Regions from separate parts of the Hymenobacter daeguensis genome, predicted to be linked through region 3. Evidence: riboswitches for the same ligand, from Rfam matches in the RefSeq annotation. Region 3 holds a riboswitch; each other region holds the start of a gene.
What was found. Region 3 has a riboswitch for S-adenosylmethionine ahead of ACYVHT_RS01270 (amino acid permease). Riboswitches for the same ligand answer to the same signal wherever they lie in the genome.
Positions count from the first base shown of each region.

Region 1 (5,967 bases), on a different contig from region 3:
TGAAGCGCGAGTAGCCCGACGAGCCGCGCAGGTTGCGCACCGTGCCGAGGGCCACGTCGCCGTATTTGCTGTGCACGGTGAGGTCTTGCACGGTCCCGATATCAACGTCGGAGTAATTGTTGCGCAAGTCCACGGTGGTGCCGGTGTCGAGCCGCAGCTGGGCGTAGCTGGCGTCGATGCTGGCGCGGCCGGCGAAGGCAATGCGGCAGTCGCCGTTGCCGATGCGGACGAGGTTGCGCGGGCCTTCGAGGCGGGCCGTGCGCAGCGTGCCATACTCCACGGCCAGCTCGGTGGGGCCGCTGAGGTCGCCGTTCAGGGTCACTTCGCCAAAGCTGTTGTACACCTTCAGGGCCGTGGTGCGGGGCAGCCACACGGTGTAGTTCACCTCGTAGCGGCAGCCGCCGGCCCGGCCGCGCAGGGCGGGGCCAAACTGCGTGCTCACGGCCACGCCACCGGTTTTGGCATCGTATTCCAGCCATTGCACGCCCAGCGCATCGAGCACCACGCGGGCCCCGGCTTCGTTCTCGGCGCGGGCCACCAGCTCGGCATCGACCTTGATTTCGCGCTTGCTCCAGGTATTGATTTGCACGCGGCCGTAGCGCGTTTCGAGCGCAAACGGGCGGCCGGTTTTCGGCACCGAGTAGCTGCGGCTGAGGCGGCGGCGCTGCTCCACCTGCAGGGTGCCGCTGGGCTGGCCATCGGCCTGGTCCACCAGCGGATTCTGCGCAGGGTTCTGCGCCGGCTGGTCGGGCCCTTGCGGCTGTTCGCCGGCGCCAAACAGGGCTTCTTCGGCCCGCCGCGCCTCGGGCGTGAGCACCCGAATGGCCACGCCCCGGTCCACCGTCACCCACAGGCCCGATGAGGTTTGGGCGGCGGCCGGGCGCAGCAGCCCAAGCAGCAGCCCAATGCAGCTCAGCCCCTGCCCTATTCGGAATGCCAGCGGCCTTTTCATTCGCCCTGGTGGCGGCTATCGGCCAGCACGTAGGCCCCGGTGCTGCGGTCGTCGGCGGCCCCGCTGCTATTGCCGAGGTTCAGCTGCCGGTCCAGGATGTCGAGGCGCACCTGCAGGTTGCGGTTCATGGCCGTAAGCACGGCGTCGGGCTGCGGGTGGTGCAGGAGCTGCTGCTTCAGCTCGCGGTAGCTGGAGTCGAGCGAAACCAGCTCCAGCTGCCAATCGGCATTCATAGCCGCCATGCCAGGGCCGCTGAGCTGGCTCAACTCGGCCTGCCGGCGGGCCAGCTGGTTGGTGTAGTAAGCTTCCATGCCGCGCACGGCCCGCACCAGCTGGCTGTCGGCCCCGGTGGTGTGCTCGGCCGCCGTGAGCGACAGCGGGTTGCCGCCCTGGTACAAGGCGGCATCATCGGCATTGGCCGCGAGGCTGCTGCTGCTGTTATCGGCGGCAGGGCCGACCGCAGCGGCCACTTCCGGGGTGGTGTGGCGCGCTTTCCAGGCTTCGCTGGCACCGGCGGCAAAGACCAGCAGCGCCAGCGCCGCCGCCACGCCGTAGCGCTGAAACCAGCTCGAACGGACAGCCGGGGCCGCCGCCGCCGGGGCGGCCACGGGGGTTTCTGCGGCCGCAGCAGCTACCGGCGCGGCCACTTCATCAACCAGGCGCATCACCGGGGTTTCGGGCGCGGTGGCATTCAGCTTTTCCTCCAGCGCGGCCCAGAGGTCGGGGCGCGGCTCGTGGGTGTCGAAATCGGCGCGGTGCCGCTCGACGAAGGTTTCAAGAGATTTATTTTTGGAAGTATCCATGAATGAGTAGCAGACGCACGGTTCGTCCAGGTTCAGAGCGGGCGGCGGGGTTATCTTGAAAACCGCAGCCGGGCGAAAGAGGATGAAGGGTAGTTGAACGGTTAATTAAATAATTGGATAGGTTTTTTTTAGACATAAGACTATGAGACTTGAGACATGAGACGAGGAGAGGTGAGACGTGGGAAATTTTATGGAAAAAGACATCTTATATCTCATGTCTCACCTCTCTATAGTCTCATGTCTCACATCTCATGTCTCCTAGTCTCACGCTAGCTCAGGCCGCGCTGGGCGGCCAGCTCCCGCAGCCGGACGCGCGCCCGGCTGTACTGCGATTTGGAGGTGGATTCGGAAATGCCCAGGATGCCGGCAATTTCGAGGTGGTCGTAGCCCTCCAGCAGGTAGAGGCTCAGCACCACGCGGTAGCCGTCGGGCAGCTCCTGAATGCAGCGGCGCAGCACGTCGGCGCGGTAGTGGGTATCGGCTTCGTCTTCGGGTGAGGCGGGGCTGGCTTCGGCCGGTTCTTCGTGGTGCTGCTCGCCCAGCGGCACCAGCGCCAGCCGCCGCTGCCGCAGGCAGTTGATGCTTTTGTTCACCACAATGCGCTTCAGCCAGGCCCCGAACGACGAGTCGCCCTTGTAGCCGCTCAGCTCCCGAAAGGCGCTCAGAAACGACTCCTGCAGCACATCTTCGGCCTCGGCATAGTCGCCGGTGATGCGCAGGGCGGCGTTGAACATGGCCTTGGAGTAGCGCCGGTAAATCTCGGCCTGGGCCTGGCGGTCGTTGAGGCGGCAGCGCTCCACCAGCGGGGCGTTGATGTCGACGTAGGCGGATATGGACAGGGCTTCCATGCAGAAAACGAGGAGTTGAAGTGCTTAAGCAACCCATAGACCAAGCGTTGGGTTCAGGGGTTGCATGGCAAATTACGCCGATTTGGGACGCCGCCAAACCTTTTCGCCGGGGAGCCAGTTACACCACCGCGAAACAAAATTTTGGCATTTCGCAAAACCATTCTTTACCTTTGCCTCAGTGTTACCCGTTTGGGTCGCTGAGATTTTTTATACAGAGGCGCGGAGAGACAGGCTCGACGAAACGCCGGCAACCCCCACTAGTTGGAACGGTGCCAAGTCCTGACATATAAAAACGCCGTGAGCAATTCCCTCAACCGCCGCCTGCAATTTGCCACCTCTGCCGCTTCGGGTCAGATGTGTTGTTGCATGCCGTGTCCTCTGGCCTGTATGCTGGGGGCAATTGCTGGTTGTTGAGCCAGGGCTCCTCTTCCTGCGGCCGCTGCGGCGGCCACCCCGCTTCCCCTTTTGTGGTGATTGATTCATTGCGCGACGCGTAGCGGGTTTTTGCGGCCTTCGCGGCCTCTTTCGGTTTTTTCCCACGGAAAAAAACTCCCCTCTCCTCATGGCATTACCTCTTGAAAGCCAGGTCGCTGACCTGCGCCGCTACCTGCCCGAACACTCGGTAGCCGAAACCCTGGCCCTGCTGGCCGACCACTTTCCCGGCCGCGCTTCGTTTTCCACTTCCTTCGGCCTCGAAGACCAGATTATCACCCATCTCATCTTCGAAAACGACCTGCCCATCCGGGTTTTTACCCTCGACACGGGCCGCAATTTTCAGGAAACCTACTCCACCTGGAACAAGACCCTGCTGCGCTACGACAAGCCCATCGAAGTCTTCGCTCCCAACGCTGCCGCCATCGAGGTGCTGACCCGCCAGAAAGGCCCTAACAGCTTCTATGAGAGCATTGAAAACCGCAAGGAGTGCTGCAATATCCGCAAGGTGGAGCCGCTTTCCCGCGCGCTGGCCGGCCAGCAGGTTTGGGTAACGGGCATTCGCGCCGAGCAGTCGCAGAACCGCCAGACCATGCACCCGGCCGAGTGGGACGCCGGCCACCAGCTCATCAAAGTGCACCCGCTCTTCGACTGGACCTGGGAGCAGGCCTGGAATTTTGCCCAGGCCCACGGCATCCCGGTTAACCCCCTGCATCAGAAGGGTTTTGTGAGCATCGGCTGCGCCCCGTGCACCCGCGCCATTGCGCCGGGCGAGGATTTCCGCGCCGGCCGCTGGTGGTGGGAAGATGCCGCCGCTAAGGAGTGCGGCCTCCACGCCACCACCGCCCACCAGGGCCTCGACCCGGTGGTGGAGCAGGTGCCGGGCTAGGCCCGAACCGATGCGCTGGCGGCCGGGCCGCTGGCGCTACTTTCTTCCCCAAAGGCACCGCAAGCGGGCCTTATCCCACCCATCCTTTTCCGGCTTATCCATTTTGCCCGATTTTTTTCGGGCGCTGAATTTCTATTGCCCATGCCAACCCCTGCTTATCTCGACTACCTCGACCGTTTAGAGGCCGAAGCTATTCATATTCTGCGCGAAGTAGCCGGCCAGTTTGAGCGGCCCGCGCTGCTGTTCTCGGGCGGCAAAGACTCCATCGCCCTCACCCGGCTGGCCGAAAAAGCCTTCCGGCCGGGCAAGTTTCCGTTCCCGCTGGTGCACATCGACACGGGCCACAACTTCGAAGAAATCATCAACTACCGGGATGAATTGGCGGCCCGCCTGGGCGAAAAGCTGATTGTGCGCAAGGTGGAGGACACCATTCGGGAGCGTGGCCTGCGCGAGCCGGGCGGCAAGTACCCCAGCCGCAACCCGCTGCAGACCTACACCCTGCTCGACGTGATTGAGGAATTCGAGTTCGACGCCTGCATCGGCGGGGCGCGGCGCGACGAGGAGAAGGCCCGGGCCAAGGAGCGGATTTTTTCGGTGCGCGACGACTTTGGCCAGTGGGACCCCAAGCGCCAGCGTCCGGAGCTGTGGAACATCTACAACGGCCGCATTCAGAAGGGCGAGAACGTGCGCGTGTTCCCCATCTCGAACTGGACCGAGCTCGATGTGTGGAGCTACATCCAGCGCGAAAACATCCGGCTGCCAGAGATTTACTTCTCGCACGAGCGCCAGTGCGTGGTGCTGCCCAGCGGCCAGCTGCTGGGCTTCAGCGAGCACCTGAACCTCGACGAAACCGACGAAATCGTGAACCGCCGCGTGCGCTTCCGCACCGTGGGCGACTCGACCTGCACGGCGGCCGTGGAAAGCGACGCCGCCTCCGTGGACGACATCATCCAGGACCTGCTGCTGGCCAAAGTGAGTGAGCGCGGCGCCACCCGGCTCGATGACAACCTCTCCGAAACGGGGATGGAGGACCGGAAGCGAAACGGGTATTTCTAAATGATTAGTGATTAATGGTCAGTGATTAATGAATTGTGCATCGCTCAACTTACCTCATCCATTATTAACCGCTAATCATTAACGGACTTCCCCTATTGGTCGATTATTAATGAGTCGAATCCACCCATTAATCATTAACCGCTAACCATTAATCATTACCAAAATGGACCTTCTCCGATTCATCACCTGCGGCAGCGTCGACGACGGCAAGAGCACGCTCATTGGCCGTCTGCTTTATGACAGCGACTCGGTGTCGCTCGACGTGCTGGCGACGCTGGAAAAGCGCCGCGCCACTACCGGCGGCGACGTTGATTTGGCGCTGCTCACCGATGGCCTGAAGGCCGAGCGCGAACAGGGCATCACCATCGACGTGGCGCACAAATACTTCACCACGCCGCGCCGCAAATTCATCATCACCGACGCGCCGGGCCACGTGCAGTACACCCGCAACATGGTGACGGGCGCAAGCAACGCCGACCTGGCCATTGTGCTCGTGGATGCCCGCCAGGGCGTGATTGAGCAGACCCGCCGGCACACGCTGCTGGCCTCGCTGCTGGGCATTCAGCACTTCGTGCTGGCCGTGAACAAGATGGATTTGGTGGGCCACGAGGAAGTGGTTTTTCAGAAAATCGTGGCCGACTACACCGCCATTGCCGAGCAGCTGAAGCTGCCGAATGTGACGGCCATTCCGCTGAGCGCGCTGCACGGCGACAACGTGGTGCGCCGCTCCGATTTCCTGCCCTGGTACCAGGGCCCGAGCTTGCTGGAGCACCTCGAAAGCGTGCCCGCCACCGTGGACGCCAACCCCAACGAGCCGCGCTTCCAGGTGCAGTATGTGATTCGGCCGCAGACCGAGGAGCTGCCCGACTACCGGGGCTACGCCGGCCGCATCCAGAGCGGCACCTACCGGCCCGGCGACCGGGTCCGCATCTGGCCCTCGGGCCTGGAAACGGTGATTGAGGCCATCGAAGTGAACCAGCAGGAAGT
Region 1 is NZ_BAAGWC010000010.1:135,142-141,108, reverse strand. It holds gene ACYVHT_RS13115 (hypothetical protein) at 1-952, opposite strand, end outside; gene ACYVHT_RS13110 (hypothetical protein) at 949-1,755, opposite strand; gene ACYVHT_RS13105 (RNA polymerase sigma factor) at 2,025-2,603, opposite strand; SAM riboswitch class I at 2,808-2,896, shown strand; gene ACYVHT_RS13100 (phosphoadenosine phosphosulfate reductase family protein) at 3,166-3,924, shown strand; gene cysD (sulfate adenylyltransferase subunit CysD) at 4,066-4,980, shown strand; gene ACYVHT_RS13090 (sulfate adenylyltransferase subunit 1) at 5,144-5,967, shown strand, end outside.
Region 1: it holds a riboswitch for S-adenosylmethionine, as region 3 does, so the genes downstream of both, ACYVHT_RS13100 (phosphoadenosine phosphosulfate reductase family protein) here and ACYVHT_RS01270 (amino acid permease) in region 3, are expected to answer to the same signal.

Region 2 (5,967 bases), on a different contig from region 3:
GGCGAAAGCCTGATTAACGACGCCAGCAGCCTGATTGTGTTTCGGTTTGCGCTGCTGGCGGTGCTCTCCGGTACGTTTGTGTGGCAGCAGGCGGCCACCAGCTTTGTGGTGGTGAGCGGCATGGGCCTGGTGGTGGGCATCGTGGTGGCCTGCGGCTTTTTTCTCATTCACAAGTACCTGCCCACCACGCCCAGCATCAACACGGTGCTCACCTTCATGGCGCCCTACGTGATGTACCTGCTGGCCGAGGAGTTCCACTTTTCGGGCGTGCTGGCGGTGGTGAGCGGCGGGCTGCTGCTCTCGCACCTCTCGCACCGCGTGTTCGATGCCAACACCCGCCTACAGGCCAACAGCGTGTGGGCCAGCGTGAGCTTCGTGCTCAATGGCCTGGTGTTCATTCTCATCGGCCTGCAGCTGCCCATTGCGGTGGAGGGGCTGGGCAATTATTCGCTGCAGCAGGCCATCACCTACGGCCTACTGATGAGCGGGCTGGTCATCGTCATCCGGCTGCTGTGGATGTACCCGGCGGCCTTCATTCCGCGCTGGCTTAGCCAAACCGTGCGCAATAGCGAGCCCAGCCCCGGCTGGCAGGGCACGCTGGTGCTGGGCTGGGCGGGCATGCGCGGGGTGGTGTCGCTGGCGTCGGCGCTGTCGGTGCCGCTGCTGGCGGCCGACGGCTCGGCCTTCCCGCAGCGCAACCTCATTCTGTTCATCACCTTCGTGGTGATTCTGGTTACGCTGGTGGTGCAGGGGCTCACGCTGCCGGCCATCATCCGCTTCACCCGCATGGCCGAGCGCGACGACCGCACGCCCCTCGAAGAGCAGGAGGCCGGCGTGCGCCTGCACCTGCGCACCGCCGCCGTGAAGCACCTGCAGCGGAAATACCCCGCCGAGACGGAGGCCAATGAGCTCATTGCCCGCCTGCAGCAGCGCATGCAAACCGAAATCAACCTCACCACCCGCACCCTCAACTCGCTGGAAGTCGATGAGTCGGGCCGCGAGGCGCTGCGCCAGTACCACCTCGTGCTGCTCGACGTGCTAAACGTGGAGCGCGAAGCCCTGGCCCACCTGCGCCACCACGACAGTTTCGACGACGAAGTGCTGCGCCAGCAGGAGGCCCAGCTCGACCTGGACGAGGCCAAAGTGAAGCACATCGAGCGCTAGCACCGGGCGTGTGGCACCGGGAACAAAACCGGGTGGCAGCAGGCCGTTGAAACGGTGCAAACGATTTAAGGGGCCTTAAGCCGCATGCCTCACTATAAAATAGCGGTTCTTGATGCCGTAATGCCTGTTTTGCAGTAGAAAACAGCCCGTGAATAAAAAATGAAGTGAACGATAATATTTTGGCTTTGTGTTACAAAACCAGCTGATAATGCGTAGCTTCAATCATGGAACATTTCATCAAGCACCTCGCCCTCGTCTGGCACCTGAGCCCGGCCGAATACTGGCACCTGCGCCTGCTGGTAGCCATCACGCTGGCACCCCTGCTTGGGCTGCTTTATGTGGTGTTCATTGACAGAACCTGGGGCACGTCGCTGCCGAAGCACCTGCGGCTCACGCTGCGCGACAAGTCCGGAAAAGTCGTGGTGTGATTTCCGGGAAGGCAGGCTTTTTGACGCTTACCCGGAACCTCATGCCGAGCGGAGCCGAAGCATGAGGTTCTGATTTTTTTTTGTGCCGCTGCTTGCGCCTTTTCACCCGGCCGCTATCTTTGCAGCGCGCTCCCTAATCGGAGCACTTATCAAGAAAGGCGGAGGGACAGGCCCTGCGATGCCTTAGCAACCAGTAGCAATACCAGGTGCTAAATCCTGTTCTGAGTCGGCTGCGGCCGGCTTGGGAGAAGATAAGTCGAAAAGATGCTGGCCGTCTGCAGCGGTGGTGCTCTTCTGACTTGTCGGAAGGGCTTTTTTTATGCCCTTTCGGTGAGAACTCTTGAAAGTGCTTAGGTGACCGGGTGCGTTTTCGTCTCAACCACAAAAACGCCATAACCCCATGCAAGCCTCCACCCGCCTCATTCAGTCCTTCCCCGTCGACGAGCTCACCGGCGCCCTCGCCGTGCCGATTTACCAGACCTGTACCTTCGTGCAGGAGTCGCCGGGCGTGCACAAGGGCTTCGACTACTCCCGCACCGCCAACCCCACCCGCAGCGCCCTCGAAGAACTGCTGGCCGGCCTCGAGCACGGCCACTCGGCCTACGCCTTCGCCAGCGGCATGGCCGCCATCGACGCCGTACTGAAGCTGCTCTCGACCGGCGACCAGATTGTGGCCATCGACGACATCTACGGCGGCGCGTTCCGCCTGTTCGAGCACGTGTACCGCCGTTTCGGCATCGACATCGTGTATTGCGACACGGCCGACCTGGCGCAGGTGCAGGCCGCCATCACCGGGCGCACCAAGCTGGTGTGGCTGGAAACGCCTTCCAACCCCACGCTCAAAATCTCCGACATTGCCGGGCTGGCCGAGCTGGCCCACGCTGCCGGCGCCTGGCTGTGCGTCGACAACACGTTTGCCTCGCCGGTGCTGCAGCAGCCCATCCTGCTGGGGGCTGATTTAGTGGTGCACAGCGCCACCAAGTACCTGGGCGGCCATTCCGACCTCATTGCCGGCGCCGTGGTGGCGGCCACCGAAGAGCTGGGCAAGCAGATTCAGTTCATTCAGAACGCCTCGGGGGCCATTCTCGGGCCGTTCGATTCGTTTCTCGTCATTCGCGGGCTCGAAACGCTGCACCTGCGCATTGCCCAGCACTGCCGCGCGGCGCTGAAGGTGGCCCAATTCCTGCAAACCCGGCCCGAAATCAGCGCCGTGTACTACCCCGGGCTGGAATCGCACCCCAACCACGCCCTGGCCCGGCAGCAGCAGCCCGACGGTTTCGGCGGCATCATTGCCCTGGTGCTGAAGGACGATACCGTGGAAGCGGCCACGCAGCTGGCTACCAGGCTGAACTACTTCAAGCTGGCCGTGAGCTTGGGCGGCGGCAAGAGCCTGGTGTGCCACTCGGCCTCGATGACGCACACGGCCGTGCCCGCCGAGCAGCGCCGGGCCGCCGGCTTTGCCGACAGCCTGCTGCGCCTCTCCATCGGCCTCGAAGCGGCCGATGATTTGATTGCCGATTTGGCGCAGGCGCTGGATGGCCTGAGCGCAGCCGCTGAGGTGCCGGCCGTGCGGGAATCGGAAGCGGTGCTGGCGTAGCATCGGCTGCTTGGCCTAAAAACAACGTCATGCCGAGCGTAGCCGAGGCATGACGTTGTTTTTTTGCGCTATAGCTGTCCGCTTTACACCAGCGTGCGCAGCGCCTCGCGGCTGAAGCCGACCATTTCATCCGTGCGGCCCTGCTCGATTTTCTCCACCCAGTTGGGGTCCACGAGGAGCTGGCGGCCCACGGCCACGAGGTCGAACTCGTTGCGGTCGAGCCGGCGCAGGAGCTCCTCGATGCCCTGCGGCTCGGAGGCTTCGCCCGCGAAGCCGGCCAGGAACTCACCCGACAGGCCCACCGAGCCCACGGTGATGGTGGTTTTGCCGGTGAGCTTCTTCACCCAGCCGGCGAAGTTAAGGTCCGAGCCTGCGTTTTCGAACTCGGGTTCCCAGAAGCGGCGCTGCGAGCAGTGGAAGATGTCGACGCCGGCCTCGGCCAGGGGCTGGAGCCAGGCTTCGAGCTCCCGGGGCGTGTGGGCCAGCTTCACGGCGTAGTCCTGCTGCTTCCACTGCGAGAGGCGCAGGCTGATGACGAACTCCTCGCCCACAGCCCGACGCACTTCCTTCACCAGCTCCACGGCCAGGCGGCTGCGCTGGGCGAGGCTGGCGCCGCCGTACTGGTCGGTGCGCTCGTTGAGGCCGGCCCAGAAAAACTGGTCAATGAGGTAGCCGTGGGCGCCGTGCAGCTCCAGGCAGTCGAAGCCCAGGCGCTTGGTGTCGGCGGCGGCGCGGGCGAAGGCGGCGATGGTGTCGGCGATGTCGTTTTCGCTCATGGCCTTGCCGGTGGGCTGGCCGGGCTTGAGCAGGCCGGAGGGGCCTTCGAACGCTTCGGCGGGCTGCCAGCCGGAGCGGTGCCCGGCCATCACGCCCATGTGCCAGAGCTGCGGGCCCATGCGGCCCCCGGCGGCGTGCACTTCCTCAATGACGTGCTGCCAGCCGGCCAGCGCGGCTTCGCCGTAGAAATGCGGGATGTTGGGGTCGTTGGACGAGGCCGGGCGCTCCACCACGGTGCCTTCGGAGAGGATGAGGCCGACGTGGCCCTCGGCGCGGCGGCGGTAGTAGGCGGCCACGTCGGCGCCCGGCACGCCGTGGGGCGAGAACGAGCGGGTCATGGGGGCCATCACAATGCGGTTTTTGAGCTGCAGGGATTTCAGCGCGAAGGGCGCGAACAGGGCGTTGAGGGACATGGACAGGGGGTTGGGTATAAAGGAAGAATTGACAACAACCGGTTAGGGGAGATGTTGATTTTTTAGCGGTAGGGGCGGGGCTTGTCCCCGCCCGTCGTTGAAGAGAATCGGTGGAACGGCACCAACGTCCGGGCGGGGACAAGCCCCGCCCCTACAGCAGGGCGGTCAGGGCGGCGGCTTCGGTTTCCAGGGCTTCGGCCTGCAGGCGCAGCAGGTGGTGCCGGGCCGCGTCGTCGGGGGTGAAGGCGGTGGCCCAGAGCTGCGCCAGCTCGCGCGGGTAGGTGAGGCGGCTCCACTCACCGGGCGGGGCCGGGTCGGGCGCGGCGGCGGGCAGGGCGGCCAGCAGCGCGGGCAGGGCGGTTTGCCAGCGTGCGCCCACGGCGGCCTTCTGGTGCAGGGCCAGCAATTCGTGACGCAGGTTGCGGGCACGCCACTGGCAGAAGTCGCGGCGCGCCTCGAGCGGGCCGGGGGCCGGCGCGGTGGGCAGGGCGGGGGGCGGCGTCGGCAAGCCCAGTACCTGGCGTCGCGCGTCTTCGGGCACCAGGTTCAGCAGCGGCGCGGCCCGCTCGGCCACGGCCCGGCTCATGCTGCGGCGGTTGGCCTCCAGGTTGGCCAGCAGGCTGCGGCTGATGCCCAGGAAGCCGGCCAGCTCCTGTTGCGGAATGCCCAGGTACTGCCGCATCACGGCCAGCTGGGAATCGGGAAAGTTGGAGGGACGGGCCATGCGGAAGAAAAGCAAGCTTGAAACATATTTCGTCAAATATCGGGAATAAGTTTCAGCCCCTGAAACTTATTCCCGCCGGGCGGTCAAATATGTTTCACCCCATTCGGGTGGCTTCGGAAAACGGAGACGGCCCAACGGCGTGCAAGCTGCCAGTGGGCGGCGGCGGCGGCGCGCAAAGTGTGCGATGATGAACGGGAGCCGGTTGCTGGTTTTTCCGTTGCGGAGCCGGGTTGCCAGCTATGCGCAGCACCGCCGGGGCGCCCGGTTCCGGCGGCGGCGCTGCCCGCAGCGGAAGGCCGCATCGCCGACAATTTGCCTCCGGAAGCCACCCCAGCCCCATCTGTTGCGTAAGTTGCGGCCGATGTTACGTCCCCTCTATTTCCTGTTGCTGCTCACCCTCGGCGCTACCCAGCTGCCGGCCTGCGCCCAGGCCCCGCCCGAGAAGCCGGCCGTGGTGGCCGAAATCGGCGTGCCCGGCAAGCCGCTGCCCTGGCTCGATTCCATCCTGTCGGCTTCGCCCATCCTGGCCCGGCACCAGGTGGGCATGAGCCTGGCCTACGCCGACAGCGCCCGGCCGTTCTACGGCTACCAGGAAACCCGCTACTTCACCCCGGCCAGCACCATGAAGCTGTTCAGCCTGTATGCCGGGCTGCACCTGCTGGGCGACTCGCTGCCCAGCCTGCGCTACTTCTCGCGCAACGACACCCTGTTTTTCCAGGGCACCGGCGACCCCACCCTGCTGCACGGCGACGTGCCCAGCCGCCGCGCCTACAGCTTCCTGCTGAACCGGCCGGAGCGCAGCCTCGCCTACTGCGCCATTGCCTGCGTCAAGCCCTTCGGCCCCGGCTGGACCTGGGACGACTA
Region 2 is NZ_BAAGWC010000024.1:18,867-24,833, forward strand. It holds gene ACYVHT_RS19005 (cation:proton antiporter) at 1-1,164, shown strand, start outside; gene ACYVHT_RS19010 (hypothetical protein) at 1,389-1,592, shown strand; SAM riboswitch class I at 1,736-1,850, shown strand; gene ACYVHT_RS19015 (trans-sulfuration enzyme family protein) at 1,993-3,189, shown strand; gene ACYVHT_RS19020 (NADH:flavin oxidoreductase) at 3,273-4,379, opposite strand; gene ACYVHT_RS19025 (helix-turn-helix domain-containing protein) at 4,531-5,103, opposite strand; gene ACYVHT_RS19030 (D-alanyl-D-alanine carboxypeptidase) at 5,465-5,967, shown strand, end outside.
Region 2: it holds a riboswitch for S-adenosylmethionine, as region 3 does, so the genes downstream of both, ACYVHT_RS19015 (trans-sulfuration enzyme family protein) here and ACYVHT_RS01270 (amino acid permease) in region 3, are expected to answer to the same signal.

Region 3 (5,967 bases):
GTGGGCCGTGTGCTGCAGCGAAACGGCGCCAGGGTGCTTCCCACATACCCTTTTTCGAGTATGTTGAACTCCATTTCAAAGATGGCGGCCTCGGCCGGCTGTGCGCCTGCAATGGCGGCCAGGCAGTGGTTGAGGTCGTTGTACTTGCGCTCGCGCAGCAGCCCGCGCCTGTACTGGCGCGTGCCTGGCGCGGGGGGGCGCACCAGGCCATAAGGGGCTTTCACCGGGTCGAGCCCACCGGCGGCGGCGGTTTCCCACTCGGCCACGGTGGGCAGCCGGTAGGTAACCACCACGTCGTACTGCTGCAGCAGCTTCCGGTGCTTCTTCCTGAAATCGGCGGACTGCAGATAGCCTTCCCGCACCTTGGCGGTGCGCCAGGCACAGTAGCTAACCGCCTGGTCATACGTCACCCCCAGCACCGGGAAGTGAATAAAATCGGTGTATCCGTAGTAGTAAAACCGGCTTTTATTGATGGTGTCGTGCCGGGCAAACAGCCAGCGGCGCAGGCGCAGCGTGTCGGGCAGCTGCGACTGGTACACCGCCGCGGCGGAGTCCTTGCGCAGAAAATGCAGGTACTCCATCCAATGCAGGTTGGTTACCTCTGCCTCGTCCATAAACAGGCTATCGCCGACGGGCACCACGCCGGGCGCATTTACCGAGCGCAGCAGCTCCTGCCGGGTTTGGGCCGCGCAGGGTGCCGGCCCGCCCCAGAGCACGGCCCAGCTCAACAGCAAAAAGACAAACCCTTTCATTGCGCAAAGAAACCATCATGGCAACCGGTTGCAATGCCCTTCGCCGGACGGAAAAGCCCGCTGCAACCGGTTGCAAGAACCATTTTCATACGTAACAGCCCCTTGCAACCGGTTGCAATGCCCATCTCCGCAGGGAAAAGCCTCTTGCAACCGGTTGCAAGGGCCAATTCCGTTTGGCGCAGCCTTTTGCAACCGGTTGCAAGGGCCATCTCCGTACGAGAAAGCCCCTTGCAACCGGTTGCAAGGGGCTTTTCGGGTTTCTGAGGCAGTTACTGCTTCAAAGGCTTCGGCACTTTGGGGCCACCCGTTTTCGGGCCGCCCTGCCGGCCGGCCTTGCTCAAATCGAAGAACGGGGCCACTTTCCCTGGCTTGTCGGCAAACTCCACCAGCAGGGTGGCGTAGGCGCGGAACAGGGCCAGGCAGGTGGCCTCGCGGCCGTCGTGCAGGTCGATGCGCTGGGTGCCGGCGGTTTTGGCCAGGCCATCGGCGCGGCGCAGGGCGGCGCTGAGGGCGGCCAGCACGGCGCGGCCTTCGGTGCGAATGGGCGAAGTGAAGTCCGTGGGCCGGGCATCGAGGGCGTCGAGGAAGGCCGTGAAGGCGTCTTCTACCTCGGCCTGGGTGCTTTTGGTGAGGCCGCTGCGGCCCTTGGGGAAGATGGCCTTCAGGTCGGGGCTGCCCGCGTCGTAGGTCGGGATGATGACCTTGCGCTCCACGCGCTTCACGTAGGCTTTGAAATCGGTGAGGGCCTGGGCCAGGGTGATGGTGGCGCTCTGGCCCTCGCCCGAGAGCTGGCCGGCGTGGGTGGTGCGGTAGTCGGTGAGGGCCACGTCGAGGGCCCCGGCCACGGCCTCGTACTTTTTGCCTTCGGCCCGCAGGGCCTGCAGGGTGAAGGCGGCCATGTCGGCAAACTGGTCGCGGTTGAGGCGCAGGTTGGCGAAGAAATTCTCGAACCGGGCGGCGTATTTGGGCTGGGCCATGCGGTAGATGGGGGGGGGTTGGTGAATGGATGGGCAAAAGGTAGGCAGGATTCGGGAAACCGGCCGCCGCCCCCCGCAACCCGCCCCCGCCGGCCCCGTACCCCTGGGCAGGCCCCGCGCGCGGGGCCGGTTTCACCTTAGCCCCCCTCCCCGCCATGGCCCGCACCGTCGTCGGTTTATTCAACAGCACTTCCGAAGCCCAGCTGGCCATCGAGCAGCTGCTGCACACCGGTTTCCAGCGCACCAACCTGCACCTGGCCACCCCCGAAACGCTCCGCGCCGAGCACCTGCCCGCCACCGAAGCCGAGCCGCCCACCGAGCCGCTGGGCACGGGCTTCATCCGCTTCTTCACCGACTTGTTTGCCGGCAACGAAAACGCCGATGCTCAAGCCTACGTCAGCGCCACCCACGCCGGTAGCGCCGTCATCACCGTGAACGCCGCCAACGAGGACGAGGCCAACCGCGCCCGCCAAACCCTCGACCTCAACGGCGCGGTGGACGTGTACAAGCAGCCCCTCCCCGCCCCCGCCACCCCCGCCGACGACATCGTGGACCTGGAAGGCAGCCTGCGCCACGTGCGCGACGACGACGAGCTCGACGCCAACGGCCTGACCACGCACTGAGCGGGGCTTCGGTGCGAGTTAAGGGCTTCGGTGGGAGTTAAGGGTGAGGAGCTGAGGGCGCGTTTGTCATCCTGAGCGCAGCGAAGGACCTTATCACGCAAGAACAGCTTGCCGTGATTTCAAAAGCCTACAACCTGATAAGGTCCTTCGCTGCGCTCAGGATGACAGGGGCCGCCTTTCGGCCGCCTCCCGCGCCAGCCGCAGCTTGCTGTGCCGGCGGCCGTAGCCGAAGTAGATGGCCATGCCCAGCGCCAGCCACACCACCAGCCGCAGCCACGTTTCCCAGGGCAGCGAGGCCATCATCACGAGGCAGACCACGATGCCCAGGATGGGCACCACCGGCACCCACGGCGTGCGGAACGAGCGCGGGGCGTCGGGGTTGGTCCGGCGCATAATCATCACCCCGAGGCACACCATCACGAAGGCCAGCAGCGTGCCGATGCTCGTCATCTCGCCCACCACCGAGATGGGCACGAAGCCCGCAAACAGCGCAATGAAGCTGCCCAGCAGCAGGCTCGACTGCGCCGGCGTGTTGAACGTGGGGTGCAGCCGCGAGAACACCGGCGGCAGCAGCCCGTCCTTCGACATCGAGAAAAACACCCGCGACTGCCCCAGTAAATCGACCAATATCACCGACGTGTAGCCCACCAGAATGGCCAGAATCACGGCCGACGACAGCCAGGCGTAGGGCGTTTTCTCGATGGCAATGGCCACCGGCGCGGCGCTGTTTTTGAACTCCGTGTAGTTGGCCAGCCCGGTCAGGACGTGCCCGAACAGCACAAACAGCACCGTGCACACCGCCAGCGAGCCGAGGATGCCAATGGGCATGTTGCGCTGCGGATTCTTGGTTTCCTGGGCCATGGTGGCCACGATGTCGAAGCCGATGAAGACAAAGAAAATGACGCCCGCCCCGCGCAGAATGCCGCTCAGGCCGAACTCGCCGAAGGTGCCGGTATTGGCCGGGATGTAGGGCTGGTAATTGGCGGGGTCGATGTAGCGCCAGCCCAGCGCGATGAACACCAGCACCACCGCCACCTTCAGGGCCACCACCAGCGCATTGAACCACGCCGAGCCCTTGGTACCGCGCGTGACAATGGCCGTAATGGCCAGCACGATGAGCATGGCCGGCAAATTGACGATGCCCGACAACACCTCTCCGTCTTGCAAAGTCACTTTCTCAAATGGCGACATCACCAGTTGCGCCGGGATGTGCAGGCCATATTTCCCCAGGAATTTGATGAGGTACTGCGACCAGCTGATGGCCACCGTGGCCGCGCCCACCGAGTATTCGAGCACCAAATCCCAGCCGATAATCCAGGCAAACAGCTCGCCCATGGTGGCATACGAATAGGTATAAGCCGACCCCGACACGGGCACCAGCGCCGCAAACTCGGCATAGCACAGCGCCGAGAAGGCGCACCCCACCGCCGCCACCACGAAGGAGAGCGTCACGGCCGGCCCCGCATTGTTGGCCGCCGCAATGCCCGTGAGCGAAAACAGCCCCGCCCCGATAATAACCCCGATGCCAATGGCAATCAGGCTCACGCCATTCAGGCTGCGCTTGAGGGTGTGCGCCCCCGTTTCGGCGGCTTCGGCCCGAAGCAGCTCCAATGATTTTTTCAACATAAACAACGAAAAACGCGCCACGCCGCCGCCCCACCCGGGGCGGCCGTGCCGCAACCAAAAAACCCGTGAAATGGAAATGAAACGCGCCGGCCGCAGCCGTAGCTACGCGGCGCTAATGCCCGCTAGCAACAGCAACAACAGCCCGCCCCCAGCCGGCCCACTGCCAGCGCAGGGGCACGAAACACATCGGAAAAAGCAAACGGGGCAGCAGGAACAGCGGGCACGGCAGTTGTTTTTATATGGTCAGGAGTTGGCACCTTGCCCGTCGTGGCGGATGGTTGCCGGCGCGTCGCAGAGCCTGTCTCTCAGCGCCTCTTTATAAAAACAATCCTTCCGGGAGAAAGAATTGATGCGGTAAAGGTACGGCCGGGGGCGCGAACCGAGGCGTAAAACCTCACCCCCGCCCCCTCTCCCTGGGGAAAGGGGAGCCGCGGCGGCGCGGGAAAGCCGGCCCCGTAAAGCAAAAAGCCCTGACTCGCATGAGTCAGGGCGCTCTTGAACATTGTCGTCCGGCTCCCCTCTCCACGGGAGAGGGGCCGGGGGTGAGGTTTTGCCTTGGGCAGGCTACCGCCGCAGCGCCACGCGCACGCCCGCCATCAGCCAGCGGCCGGGCATCTGGGCGCCCAGCAGGTCGGAGTATTTCGCGTCGAACAGGTTCTGGGCCTGGCCCACCACCCACAGGCGCTCGGGCAGCAGGGCCACGTCGAGGCGGCCGTTGATGACCACGTAGCTGGGCGTCAGCTCCGCGTCGTTGACGGTGGCGCTGGGGGTGGTGCGCTGCCCGGCGCGCTGCTTGAACACGCCGCCCACGCCCAGCGTGAAGCGCCGGTGCGTGAGGCTCACGTTGCCGGTCACCAGCTGCCGGGCCACGTTGCTCAGGTACTGCGACACCACGTCGCCGGCCACGTCGAGGTGGGTGTAGGTGTAGCCCACGCTGCCGTCGAGGCGCAGGTGGGGCGCCAGCTGGGCGCGGGTGGTGGCTTCGAACTCCAGCCCCTGAGTGGTGACGGCGAACAGGTTTTGGGCCAGGCGGTAGGTGGCGGCGGGGTTCAGGTTGCCAAGGCCGGTGGCTTCGATAACCGCCGTGCCGGGCAGGCCCACGTAGTCAATCAGGTTGCGGCCGTAGCGGTTGAAGTAAGTAGCGCGCAGCGTGAGGGCCGGCAGGGGCTGGAAGTCGAGGCCGCCCTCGTAGCTCCAGGTGCGCTCGGCGCTCAGGCTGGGGTTGCCCACGTTGAAGCCGCTGGGCACCGTGCCCGGCCGGATGGACGAATAATACTGCTCCGTAAAGTTGGCCGCCCGAATGGCCCGGCCCACCGCCCCGCGCACCGTCAGCTTGTCGCCCACCTGCTGGCTGGCCGTGAGCTGGGGCACGACCTCAGTGCCATAAGCCTGGTCGTGGTCGAGGCGCAGGGCCGCCGTGACGCTCAGGCCGCTGGTGGGCGTGAGGCCGGCCACGGCAAAGGCGCCCTGGTGCCACACGGCGTGCACGCCCTGGTCGTTGCTGCGCACGGCGCGGCGGTCGGCCTGCCCGCCCAGCGTCAGGCGCACCTTGTCGGAGAGCGTGAGCTGGTGCTGGGCCTGCACGTTGAGGTAGTGCATGAGGTGGCTGCTGGCCACCGAGGCAGGCGTGTAGAGGTAGTAGTCGGTGCTGGCGCTGCTGGCCAGCTGGATTTCGGTGCGGGCGCGGGCGTTCCAGTCGTAGCGCAGCTGGCCCTGGTACCAGTCGCGCGAGGTGGTTTCGCGGGCGCGGTCGCCGGCAGCGGTGGTGTAGAAATTCTGGGCGTTGTAGTCGCGCCGGTCAAAGCTGGCCCGGGCGGCGGCGCTGAGCCTGCTGCTGAGCTGATAAGCGCCGGAGAGCGAGTAGGTATTCAGCCTGAAGTCGTTGCGCCCGCCGCCGGGCAGGTTCAGCTGCTGGCCGCTGGCGGTATTATTGAGGATGCCGCCGGCCAACCGCCAGCCCTTGTCCTGGCCGTAGAAGCCGGCGTTGGT
Region 3 is NZ_BAAGWC010000001.1:289,108-295,074, forward strand. It holds gene ACYVHT_RS01255 (formylglycine-generating enzyme family protein) at 1-752, opposite strand, end outside; gene ACYVHT_RS01260 (hypothetical protein) at 1,022-1,729, opposite strand; gene ACYVHT_RS01265 (hypothetical protein) at 1,885-2,352, shown strand; gene ACYVHT_RS01270 (amino acid permease) at 2,509-3,978, opposite strand; SAM riboswitch class I at 4,211-4,303, opposite strand; gene ACYVHT_RS01275 (TonB-dependent receptor plug domain-containing protein) at 4,543-5,967, opposite strand, start outside.

Region 4 (5,967 bases), on a different contig from region 3:
CATCGTTGACGTGCACCACCGCGCCGCTGTAGGAGGGCGCAATTTTCACGGCTGTGTGCAGGCGCGAGGTGGTAGCGCCGCCGATGAGCAGGGGCACTTTCATGCCGCGCTTTTCCATGGCCTGGGCCACGTACACCATCTCATCGAGGCTGGGCGTGATGAGGCCGGAGAGGCCGATAACGTCCACCTGCTGCTTCTGCGCTTCGTCGAGAATCTTTTCGAGCGGCACCATCACGCCGAGGTCCACGATGTCGAAGTTGTTGCAGGCCAGCACCACGCCCACGATGTTCTTGCCGATGTCGTGCACGTCGCCCTTCACCGTGGCCATCAGGATTTTGCCGGCCGTCTGGCGGTCCGAGCCCTGCTTGTCGGCCAGCAGGTACGGCTCCAGGTAAGCCACGGCCTTCTTCATCACGCGGGCTGATTTCACCACCTGCGGCAGGAACATCTTGCCGGCCCCGAACAGGTCGCCCACCACGTTCATGCCGGCCATCAGCGGGCCTTCGATGACTTCCAGCGGCCGGCCTACCTGCTGGCGCACTTCCTCGGTATCCTCGTCGATAAATTCGGTAATGCCCTTTACCAGCGCGTGTTGCAGGCGTTCCTGCACCGGCAGGCTGCGCCACTCGTCGGCTTTCACCTCGGTCTTGTCCTTCTGCTTCACCGTGTCGGCAAATTCCACGAGGCGCTCGGTGGCGTCGGCGCGGCGGTTGAGCAGCACGTCTTCGACCAGCTCCAGCAAATGGGGCTCGATTTCGTCGTACACGCCCAGCTGGCCGGGGTTCACGATGCCCATGTCCAGGCCGGCTTTGATGGCGTGAAACAGGAAGGCCGTGTGCATGGCCTCGCGCACCACGTCGTTGCCGCGGAAGGAGAAGCTGATGTTCGAAATGCCGCCGCTGGTGAGCGCGCCGGGCAGGTTGCCCTTAATCCAGCGCACGGCCTCAATGAAGTCGAGGGCGTAGTTGCGGTGCTCGTCCATGCCCGTGCCCACGGTCAGGATGTTGGGGTCGAAAATGATGTCGGACGGGTCGAAGCCCACTTCCTTCACCAGGATGTCGTAGCTGCGCTGGCAGATTTCGATGCGGCGTTCCAGCGAGTCGGCCTGGCCGTTCTCGTCGAAGGCCATGACCACCACGGCCGCGCCGTACTGGCGCACCGTGTGGGCGCGCTCGCGGAAGGCGGCTTCGCCTTCCTTCAGCGAAATCGAGTTCACGATGCTTTTGCCCTGCACGCATTTCAGGCCGGCCTCCAGCACGCTCCACTTCGAGGAGTCAATCATCACCGGCACCCGCGCAATGTCGGGCTCCGAGGCGATGAGGTGCAGGAAGGTCGTCATCACCTGCTCCGAATCGAGCATGCCCTCGTCCATGTTGATGTCGAGTACCTGCGCGCCTTCCTCCACTTGCAGGCGGGCCACGGCCAGGGCTTCCTCGTAGGCGCCGGTGCGGATGAGGCGGGCGAAAGCACGCGAGCCGGTCACGTTGCAGCGCTCACCCACGTTCACGAAGAGGCTGTCGGACGTGATGTTGAAGGGCTCGAGGCCGCTCAGACGGGTGGCGTTTGAATGAGGAATGAGGAATGAAGAATGAGGAATTGCCCCATCCGTCAATTCTTCATTCTTCATTCTTAATTCTTCATTGCCGAATTGTCGAAGCTGACGCGGCGCGTAGCGAAGCGCCAGCTTCGACAATTCGGCAATGTGCTGGGGCGTGGTGCCACAGCAGCCACCCACCACCGTCACGATGCCTTCCTTCAGGTATTCTTCCACCAGGGCGGCGAATTCCTGGGCCGACTCGTCGTAGCCGCCGAAGGCGTTGGGCAGGCCGGCGTTGGGGTAGGCCGAGATGTGCACGTCGGAAATGCGGCTCAACTCCTGCACGTACTGGCGGAGCTGGTCGGCGCCGAGGGCGCAGTTCAGGCCCACGCTCAGCAGGGGCAGGTGGCGGATGCTGTTCCAGAACGCCTCCACTGTCTGGCCCGAAAGCGTGCGACCCGAGGCGTCGGTGATGGTGCCCGAAATCATGACCGGCACCACCCGTCCGCCTTCGTCGAAGAACTTCTGCACGGCGTAGAGGGCCGCTTTGGCGTTCAGGGTGTCGAAGATGGTTTCGATGAGCAGCGTGTCCACGCCGCCATCCACGAGGCCGCGCACCTGCTCGAGGTAGGCGGTGGCCAGCTCATCGAAGGTCACGGCGCGGAAGCCGGGCCGGTTCACGTCGGGCGAGAGCGAGGCGGTGCGGTTGGTGGGGCCCACGGCCCCGGCCACGAAGCGCGGGCGCTCGGGCGTGCTGTACTCGTCGGCGGCCTCGCGGGCCAGGCGGGCCGACTCGTAGTTCAGCTCATATACAATGTGCTCGAGGCCGTAGTCGGCCTGCGCGATGGTAGTCCCGCTGAAGGTGTTGGTTTCCACCATGTCGGCCCCGGCGGCGAAGTATTCGGCGTGGATGCCCTTGATGATATCGGGGCGCGTAATGCTCAGCAGGTCGTTGTTGCCGCGCAGGGGCTTGGGGTGGTCGGCAAAGCGCGCGCCGCGGAAATCCTCCTCCGTGAGCGGATGGCGCTGAATCATAGTGCCCATGGCACCGTCGAGAATCAGCAGGCGCTGGCGAAGCAGCTCGGGGAGGCTGTAGCGCGAATTTTGTAGCTCGCGCTCCGGGGCAATGGTGGGCGGGTTGGGGGCGGAAACGGACATTTCTTTCTGGTCGAATAGCTGCGTAAGCGCGTATCCAGAAAGAAACCCGTGCGCAGGCGCTCGGTTCCGGCTGTCATCTTCTTTCACCAAAACAGCGGTGAAACGGGAGTTGGCACCTACTCGCGGTAGGTTGCCAAGACGTCATCGGGCCCGGTCCCTCGGTCTTTCTGGATAGCAGCGCAAGGCGAAGATACAACGCTGCGCTTAATGAGGAATGAAGAATGAGGAATTGGAATCTGGAAAGTGCTTTCGAAATTCCTCATTCCTCATTCCTCATTCCTCATTCCTCATTCCTCATTCCTCATTCCTCATTCCTCATTCCTCATTAAGCCGAAGGCGTTACAGCGCCCAGGCCGGCCACACGCTGCCCGCCGCAAACACGGCCGGCTCCGGCGGCAGCTCCAGAAAGGCATCGGCCCCCACCAGCCCCATCATGTCGCCGGAGCCGCCTACGCGGAGCGGGGTGGCTAAGCGGCGTCCCTCCGCGTCCACGGCCAGGCGCACGGGCACGAAGTGGGTGAGTTGGGGCTTGAAGTGAATATCCACGGTGAGCACGGCTGGTGCAAGGGCTTCAATAGTCGCTGTTTCGGCCGCGCCTTCGGGCTGCTGCACGGCGCGCAGCCAAGGCCGCACGTAGCGGCCGGCCGTGATGAACGTGGACACCGGGTTGCCGGGCAGCCCGAACACCACCGGCCCGCCGGCCCGGGCCCCAAACCACAGCGGCTTGCCGGGGCGCTGCTGCACCTCGTGGAAAATTTCCACCACGTGCAGCTCGCGCAGCAGGCCGGGCAGGTGGTCGGCGCGGCCCTTGCTCACGGCTCCGCTCAGCACCACGGCATCGAAGCCGGCCCCGAGGATTTTGGTAAGCCCATCGCGCAGCTCTTCCAGCGCATCGGGCAGGTGAAAGAGCGAAACATCGGCCCCGTCCTGCGTCAGAAGCGCTTGCAGGGCATACGCGTTGGAACGCCGAATCTGGTGCGCCAGGGGCGTTTCGGTAATGCCCACCAGCTCGTCGCCGGTGCTCACCACGGCCACGCGGGCGGGGCGCGTCACGCGCAGTTCGGCCGCGCCCACGGTGGCGGCCACGGCCAGCTCGGCGGGCCCCAGGCGGGTGCCGGGCAGCAGCAGGACGTCGCCGGCGCGGCGGTCGGCGGCCTGGTGATGGATGTTGACGCCGGGCGTTTCAGGCGGCGGAATCTGGATGGCGGCGCGGCCGTCATGCAGCAGAATATCCTCGTAGCGCACCACCACGTCGGTGCCGGCGGGCAGCACGGCGCCGGTCATCACCTCCACGGCCTGCTGCGGATTGAGCAGCGGGCGGGACGGGGCGCCGGCATACTGCGCGTGCTGGATTTCGAATTCCGTCTGCCCGCCGGCCCAGGCGGCGTGGGCCACCGCAATGCCGTCCATCGCCACGCGGTTGAAGGGCGGGAAGTCGCGGTCGGCCGTGAGGGTTTCGGCCAGGATGCGGCCGGCGGCGTGGGGCAGCGGCACCGTTTCGGGCGCGAGGGGGCGGGCGGTGGCGAGGACGCGGGCAGTGGCTTCGGCAGGGGAGAGCATGGGCGGGCAGTGTGGTAACGACGCATATTTGCGTCACTCGTTGGGCAAGGGGACGGCCTGCATAGCGAGCTATTGCAGTGGCAGTCAAACAATCGGCGGCTGGAGTTAGCTATTAGCAACGCCACAATGGCCGATTAGCGGCTTCGCCATTTCCAACGATTCGGCGCAAATATGCGTCTCTACGTCCTATGCTGACCAAGAACTTTACCCACGTCAACGCCGCCAACCAGCCCACGATGGTCGATGTCGGCCAGAAAACGCCTACCCGCCGCGTGGCCCGCGCCCACTGCCGCGTGGTGCTGGGCGCGGAGCTGCTGAGCCGCGTGCAGGCCGGCGAAATGCCCTCGCACAAGGGGCCGGTGATTCACACGGCCATCCTGGCGGGCATCATGGGAGCCAAAAAAACGGCCGACCTCATCCCGCTCTGCCACCCGCTGGGACTCGATGACTGCAGCATCACCATCGAGCCCGAGGGGGCCGATGCCCTGCGCGTGGTGTGCACCGCCGTGGTCACGGGCCGCACCGGCGTGGAGATGGAGGCCCTGACCGGGGCCACCGTGGCCGCCCTCACCATCTACGACATGTGCAAGGCCTTTTCGCACGATATTACGATTGATAATGTGCAGCTTATCGCCAAAACCGGCGGCAAGAAGGATTTTAATCGGTTCGAAAATTCGTAAATTCCCCCATGGATAGTCTGCCCAGCTCAAACGTAAAACGCTTCAAACACGCTGCCCTCACCCGCCCCGACGTGGGCGAGTTTGGCCGCCACGAACTCGCCATGCTCGGGGCACCCTGCGGCGAAATTCAGGCGCTGGTGGCCCGGCTGCTGCCGCTGCTGGCCCCGGCGCTGCGCGTGGCCTACGTGGATGCCGACCACGCCGCCGGTGATGCCGCCACCGAAGATGCTGGTGCTGCGCTAGCCCAATCCATGCCCTACGTGGCCGAAAACGGCCTCTCGGCCGAGCTGGTCGATAAAATTACCCACCGCCAGCTCAACCTGACGCGGACCCTGGACCGCTTCACCCAGCCCGAGTTGCTGGCCCACGAAAGCGTGGTGCTGGTGAACGGCAACCACTTCCGCGCCCGCCAGCAGGTCGTCATCGTGGACCCGCGCAAGCCGCTGGACAAGAAGCTCGACCGCCTCACCGACGTGCGCCTGATTCTGCTGGCCGAGGGCCAGACGGAGCTGCCCGCCGTGCTGGCCGGGCACCTCAGCGCCGCCCCGCTGCCGCCCGTGCTGCGCCTGGCCGAAACGGAAAAAATAGCCGCCTTCATCCGGCAGTGGTATGCCCAGGCGGTGCCGGTGCTGCGCGGCCTCGTGCTGGCCGGCGGGCGCAGCGAGCGCATGCAAACCGACAAGGGCGCGCTGCACTACCACGGCCTCGACCAGCGCCAGCACACCGCCGCGCTGCTCAGCGAGTTCTGCCCCGATGTGCGCGTATCGGTGCGCCCCGACCAGGCCGGTGCGCTGCCCGCCGGCCTCACCGCGTTGCCCGATACGTTTCTGGGCCTCGGCCCGCTGGGGGGCATCCTCTCCGCCTTCCAGGCCGACCCGAACGCGGCGTGGCTGGTGCTGGCCTGCGACCTGCCCTTCCTCACCCGCAACACGCTGGAGCACCTGGTAAGCAACCGGCAGCCGGCGCGCATGGCCACGTCGTTCCGTAGTCCGTGGGATGCGTTTCCGGAGCCGCTCATCAGCATCTGGGAGC
Region 4 is NZ_BAAGWC010000011.1:45,713-51,679, reverse strand. It holds gene metH (methionine synthase) at 1-2,695, opposite strand, end outside; SAM riboswitch class I at 2,766-2,873, opposite strand; gene ACYVHT_RS13470 (molybdopterin molybdotransferase MoeA) at 3,035-4,255, opposite strand; gene moaC (cyclic pyranopterin monophosphate synthase) at 4,444-4,935, shown strand; gene ACYVHT_RS13460 (NTP transferase domain-containing protein) at 4,944-5,967, shown strand, end outside.
Region 4: it holds a riboswitch for S-adenosylmethionine, as region 3 does, so the genes downstream of both, metH (methionine synthase) here and ACYVHT_RS01270 (amino acid permease) in region 3, are expected to answer to the same signal.